3 regions of the Blautia sp. LMAG:89 genome follow, and region 2 is predicted to be linked to each of the others. Evidence: riboswitches for the same ligand, from Rfam matches in the RefSeq annotation. Region 2 holds a riboswitch; each other region holds the start of a gene.
What was found. A riboswitch is a leader RNA that binds a small molecule or an ion and turns the genes downstream of it on or off. The one in region 2 is predicted to bind cobalamin.

Region 1: another riboswitch for cobalamin. It lies ahead of nikB (nickel ABC transporter permease); the one in region 2 lies ahead of CCC70_RS05410 (cysteine-rich small domain-containing protein).
Region 3: another riboswitch for cobalamin. It lies ahead of CCC70_RS00350 (ABC transporter permease); the one in region 2 lies ahead of CCC70_RS05410 (cysteine-rich small domain-containing protein).

The regions. Positions count from the first base shown of each region.
Region 1 covers NZ_NANC01000012.1:210,827-213,103, forward strand. The annotation lists gene nikB (nickel ABC transporter permease) at 1-911, opposite strand, end outside; cobalamin riboswitch at 1,095-1,283, opposite strand; gene CCC70_RS14190 (M14 family metallopeptidase) at 1,569-2,277, opposite strand, start outside.
Region 2 covers NZ_NANC01000004.1:291,729-294,005, forward strand. The annotation lists gene CCC70_RS05405 (phosphatase) at 296-1,012, shown strand; gene CCC70_RS05410 (cysteine-rich small domain-containing protein) at 1,119-1,406, opposite strand; cobalamin riboswitch at 1,674-1,843, opposite strand; gene CCC70_RS05415 (C40 family peptidase) at 2,075-2,277, opposite strand, start outside.
Region 3 covers NZ_NANC01000003.1:15,253-17,529, forward strand. The annotation lists gene CCC70_RS00345 (MATE family efflux transporter) at 1-505, shown strand, start outside; cobalamin riboswitch at 653-826, shown strand; gene CCC70_RS00350 (ABC transporter permease) at 963-1,892, shown strand; gene nikC (nickel transporter permease) at 1,908-2,277, shown strand, end outside.

The DNA of each region.
Region 1 (2,277 bases), on a different contig from region 2:
AGATAAGTATAGGACAGATCCACAAGCAGGTTGATGCACATGTACAGGATCGCGATCCAGAGTACATAGCCCTGTACAAGAGGATAGTCACGACAGGAAATCGCCTTTACTGCCATATTTCCCATTCCAGGCCAGTTGTAAATGATCTCTACAACTGCAGTACCTCCCAGAAGACTTCCAAGGGAAAGCCCCAGCAGCGTTACCAGCGGAAGCATAACATTAGGAAGAACGTGTTTCCAGAGAATGACGCTTTCCTTAATTCCACGCATTCTTGCACCTGTGACATAATCCTGGTGAAGTTCCTCCAGTACTGCACTTCTTACCTGTCTGGTATATTTTGCAGACATAGCAAGTGCAAGAGTCAGCGCCGGGAGGATCATGGATTTAAAATCCGTACTGCCCCCGGCAACATTGATCCAGCGAAGCTGAACACCAAAGATGCTGAGAAGGATCAGGCCCAGCCAGAAGCTTGGAACAGATACTCCCACAAAGGTAATTCCTCTCACAAAATAATCCGGGAATTTGTTCTGATATACAGCGGCCAAGATTCCAAGCGGTATGGAAATAATGACCATCATCAGAAGTGCCAGCAACGACATCCTCAGCGTCGGCCAGAAACAGGATACCAGTTTATCTGTTACCGGCATTTTGAAAGAATAGGACTGTCCCATATCTCCTGTAACAACACCCTTCAGCCAGGAACCATACTGCACGAGAAATGGCTGATCAAGGCCAAGCTCATGTCTTGTCTGTTCCAGAAGCTCTGGTGTAGGAAGATTACCACACTCTGTCAGCATGATCTCCGCAGGATCACCAGGTGACAGGTAGGTCAGTCCAAATGTGAAAAAGCTGATTCCAAATAATACAATGATGATTTGGAGAAATCTTTTTCCTACTTGTTTCTTTGTCACGTTTTACTCCTTTCCTCATTTGATGCGATTTTAACATTGCCGTTTTAATTGAGTTAGATAAAAGAAACTATTGGATTCTTAATATGCAGAACATGCATGGAATTTTAGAAATTTGCACGAAAAAAGCCCGTGACGAAATACGGGCACACAAAATAAATATGCTTCCTATCTTCCGTAAGAATCATTTTAAAACAATTGCAAGCAGGTCTCCTGACTTAGGATCCTTACCCTCAAACACCTTCCCGGTCTATTTCTCACGCACTCGACCAGTGGTACTTTGTCTGAGGATTCCCCCTTACAGTGACGGGATCGTACCGGATTTACACCGGTTTCCCTATTAATCCTCTCAGAACTTACAACGGCTGATGTGAAAATCAGCAAATGCTGTTAAATTACTGCAACATTATATGATAAAACTATAGTTTATGTCTATGGAAAAATGTTATATTTTTAGAAAACTCATAAATTTTGTTAAAGATGCTTGAATTGTATATATCCCCCATGGGGGATATGACAATTGGATTTATCTGATCTGCTAAAAAAAACACGGATTTTACCTCGCTGTTTTTACAAATAGAATAGCAAATGGTAAAACCCGGTTTTCTTACTGTTTCAATATGATTTCAGACAGAAGCGTTCTGAAAAGGTTGTTTACTATCAGGTCAGAGTCTCCGTGATCGCTGCATATGCGATCATTGGTCCGTCTTCAATAATGTTCAGACTGGCTGTTTGATAAAGTACGACTCCGTTTTCAGTTGCAATAGATGTGTAAAGTAAATTTCCATAGTAATCTCTCAGTTCACCTAATTCTTCTCCCTTAAAGAAGTACTCTCCAGGCTTCTTGGATGGATACCAGCATCCTGTATACGGCGCATATTCATAGACTACATTTTCAAGAAGCATCTGACGGTAATGCTTCAGACCATGACACGCCTTTCCCTGGAGATGAAAAACAAGGTGACGGACGTCTCTTTTATCCTGTTCTACTTCCTCCCAGGTCCAGTAGCTGTGTCCGCCTCTTTCGATAAGAATACTTGGAATTCCAAGAGAAGAAGCATAATTGTAGGCGCCACCTGTGGCAGTTGTGGAACGGACTACATATTTTACGCCGATATGCCGTGCCATATGTAATGACTTCTCTGCTGTCTTTTCATCTACAACCCCTACATAATAAACATAGGGATGAAGCTGTTCGAACCCATCTCCACTATGTAGGTCGATATAATAATCTGCTATAGAAAAAAGTTTCGTCACTATAGTATAGGCAATACGATCTGCAGCTGTTCCCTCAGGATCTCCGGGAAAAACGCGGTTCAGGTTCTTGCCATCCTCATAGACCAGACTCATGGTGCGATGCTCAAAGCCG
Region 2 (2,277 bases):
ACCGCTCCTGTCCGGCTATGTGCTCATGTAGTTTTATTATACCTTACCCCTACTTCGATGTCAACGAAATCCAACATGTGTTTCTAGCTGTTTTTGTGGTTTTTATCGGTTGCGCCCTGTTGATTTTATTTGTTTTTTGTATTTTTATGTTTTTCTCTATTGACTTTGTTTTTCTGCTCTGCCATACTTGGATTTATATAGGAATTCCTTTGTTTTTCAGAAAAAATTTATGCAAAGCGGACATTCGTATTCCGCTCTGTCACATGTTCTCAAACAGTAAAAGAGGTGTATTTTTATGTATCTTTCTGATATGCATACCCACTCCATCGCCAGTGGTCACGGCACGGAATGTACCATCACCAACATGGCACGCGCAGCTGCCGAGAAAGGTCTCCGGCTTCTCGGGATCACTGATCACGGTCCCGGCACTCTGGCAGCCGGAACTTCCTCCTATTTCCGCAGCCTTACCTATTCTCCCAAAAAACATTTCGGTGTAGAATTACTCTACGGAATTGAACTGAATATCCTTGACCGCAGCGGAACGGTAGATTTAGATCAAGAATTATTATGCAAACTTGATTACGCCATTGCCAGCATGCATGCCTGGAATTACCGTTGCGGTACCAGAGCCGAAAACACAGAAGCTTTTATCAATGTAATGAAAAACCCCTGTGTAAAGATCCTCGGACATAGTGATAACACTCATTACCCGGTTAATTATGATGCGCTTGCAAGGGCTGCCAGGGAAACCGGCACGATCTTTGAGATCAACGAAGCTTCTCTTGCACCTTATGGCTATCGTGGCGACACAAGAGAAAACTGTTTCGAGATCCTTCGATGCTGCCGCAAATATGATCTGCCGCTGCTTCTTTCCAGTGACAGCCATGGCCCGGAGCATATCGGAGATTTTACCTGTGCTGCTGAGTTTGTTCATCAGGCCATGTTTCCGGAACAGCTGATCCTCAACAACCAGATTCCCAGACTCAAGGTTTTTCTCCAAACCAGAGAATGATCTTCTGTATCTTTTCCGACAGATAACAGATATTGTCCCCTAAAACAAAACAGGCCAGTTCAAACACAGGAATATACATTTTCCTGTATCTGAACTGGCCTGTTTTTTATTTTTCCCGCTGCTTTCGTACAATTTCCGCAAGCTCGCTATATTTACCTGTAACATATCCAAAATTTTCTTTTCTGTGAGGAAGCTTGCATTCGGTGCAGTCTTTGATCCCGCTTTCCGTAAAGCGGAAATTACCACCACATTTATCTCCCAGTGCATATAAAGGACAATAGCAGAACAGACAATTGAAGTTCTCCGGATCTGCTCCTTTATGGCACGGAAAATATTCACAGTTTTTGTGGCTGAAGTAAGAGTATTCTTTGCCTTCCCAGTATGGTTTCTCCATGGCTCTTTTCTCCTCTCCTGACATAACCACACATAACTTTTTCCTATAAAAAAGAGGTAGCGATGCCACCCCGGGGTAGAAATATAATCCGTTCATGAGTGCGCGGAGGGAACGAATGTATCCGGAGTAGTATCGCCTGCCATTTAATCATGTATAATTCATATGAACAGGCGCATTCCATAAAAAAATGCCTACTCTCGTAAAAAAGTAGACAACGTCCCAGGGGTGCGGAGTCCCTGAAATGGTTGTTACACTTTACACGGAAGTTTAACCTCGCCATAACAAGCAGGTTTCCTGGCTCCGGGATCATGACTCCTCTCTCCTTCTCATACATACGTACAATGGACTATGAGATTCGCTCCTCCGTTACAGTGACCGGATCGCTCAGGTTTCACACCTGATTCCCTTTTCTGTGGACTTCTGATAATCAATATATAACTGTCAGCTATCCTCAGCACTTGCTATGTTCAATATGGAATTATACTGACATTATAATAACATCCTGTTAATTATATGTCAATACTGTTTTCAATATTTATACATTTTTGAGCATATTTTGTTGCTGTTCACTCCGTTCCATGGGTTTTCAATATTTTTTCCGACGTCAAAAACAGCCCGACAAACTGCTGTCGGGCTGCTGTATTTTTATTTTCTGTTGTACGTTCTTATTATACAAGACGTCTTACAGATACAATTGTTCTGTATGTAGCATCATTGCTGATCTTGATCCCGTCCTGAGAGTTCGATGCATGAACGATCTGGCCATTACCCATGTAAATAGCCACGTGTCCGCCATAGCAGATCAGATCTCCCGGCTGTGCATCTGCGTAGGATACTTCTGTACCTGCATTCTGCTGCTCATAGGAGGTTC
Region 3 (2,277 bases), on a different contig from region 2:
GATGGCTGCCGTTTCATATGGATATGCTATTACAACCTATGTGGGCCAGAATCTTGGTGCAAAAAAATACCAGAGGATTCGAAAAGGCGTGCGCAGCGGCACTTATATGGCAGTGCTCACTTCGGCTTTCATTTCCGGCATGATGGTACTGTTTGGACGTAATGTACTGTCCCTGTTTGTATCCGGTGAACCGGATCAGACCCGACAGGTATTGGATATAGCATATAAGTATTTGTTTATCATGGCTGTCTTTTTGTGGGTGCTGTATCTGCTGTATGTGTATCGTTCCGCTATCCAGGGCCTGGGTAATACTTTGATTCCGCTTGCCAGCGGCATTGCAGAATTTATAATGCGTGTCAGTGTTGCGCTGCTGCTGCCAAAACTGATCGGTGAAGATGGAATATACTATGCAGAGATCTGTGCATGGAGCAGTGCAGCTGTTTTATTATTCGTAAGTTATATGATCATTATACGGAAATATAAAGAAGTCACCGTTCATACATAATGTTATTTACTTAAGGGATCTATAATAATACAGGCAGAAAATATCCGGGTTTCACTATGAAATGTTCAGGTATTTTATATTTGACAAAAAACTATTTATATAAAAAGAAAAGTATGATATTATAATACTTATTCATTGCAACTATGAAAATTGAATAGTCAGAAGGGTGTACAAAGTACTTAATAAGGAATCTGGTGAAATGCCAGAACAGCCACCGCTACTGTGACAGGGACGAAAACCAAAATATCACTGGAGAGATCCGGGAAGATGGTAAGTAGGAAGAACTGGAGTCAGGAGACTTGCCTTTTTGACAGAAGAATTCTGATTCGGATGGGATACAGAAGGAATAAGCTCTGCTTGAGGTAGAGGTTTGTTTTTTGTGCTGATATGATGCTGGATCATATCAGCTTTTTTTATTTTAACCGAATAAACAGATGAAAAATGAGGAGAGATGAAGATGGGAAAAGTAATTGCAAAGCGTTTTATATTTATGATTCCGGTAGTGCTGGCGGTTACATTTATTATTTTTATGCTGAGTTTTATATCGGCAGGTGATGCTGCCAGAGTGCTGGCGGAGAAAAAATATGAGCATCCGTCACCGGAGCAGGTAGAAGAAGTACGGCATGAGGAAGGACTGGATCAGCCGGTGCTGGTACAATACGGGAAATGGCTGGATCAGGCACTTCATGGCGATTTTGGAAAATCATATTCTACCAGAAAACCGGCTTTTGAGGAATTAAAAAGATATTTTCCACAGACATTTAAACTGGCAGTTACTTCGTTTTTATTGTTGATGATCGTATCAGTCCCTCTCGGAATTTTGTCGGCAATTTATGAAAACAGAGTTCTGGATAAAGTCATTCGCATTTTGTCGTCCCTCAGTGTATCTATGCCGTCTTTCTGGATCGGTCTGATGCTGCTCTATATATTTGGAGTAAAGCTAAAAGTGATTTCCGTGATCGGAGGAGATGCCGGAGGCATCCCGATTCTTGCGGCATTTGCCATGGATATCAGTTTTTTTGGAATTATGACGAGATTGATCCGTACCAATATGATACAGGTGCTGAAGCAGGATTACATACGTGCCAGCAGAGCCAAGGGATTGTCATCTGTAAATGTAATTTTGCGTCATGGTCTGAAAAATATTCTGATTCCTGTGCTGACACGTCTGGTATCAATTGTGATCGGTTTTTTCTGTGGTTCAGCTGTGATAGAAAGTATTTTTTCAATTCAGGGAATCGGAAATCTGGCATTGAAATCCGTGATCTCAAAAGACACTCCGGTGCTGCAATGTTTTATCTTTATTCTGGCTGTTGGCATTGTAGTATTAAATTTTCTTGTGGATATCGCCTATTCTGCGATTGACCGGCGAATCCAGTTAAAGTAAAGGAGAGATCATAGAATGGGAAGCAGAAGAAAGCAGAAAACAGAAAAAAGCATGATCCAGAATCTGTACTGGAAACAGGTATTCCGGTCACCAAAAACAAAAATAGGATTGATGGTGGTCATAATTTTTGCACTGGCAGCTATTTTTGCACCTGTACTGGCGCCACATGATCCACTGCTTGTGGATGTTTCGATAAAATTAAAGAATCCGTCGGCGGCATATCCTTTAGGTACTGATCAGCTGGGACGATGTATTTTATCAAGACTTCTCTGGGGCAGCCGGTATTCACTGAGCTATAGCTTTACGGTGCTTCTGATCACCGTATGTGTCGGGGTGCCGATCGGACTGTTTGCCGGATATGTAGGTGGAAAAATCGATTCCATAA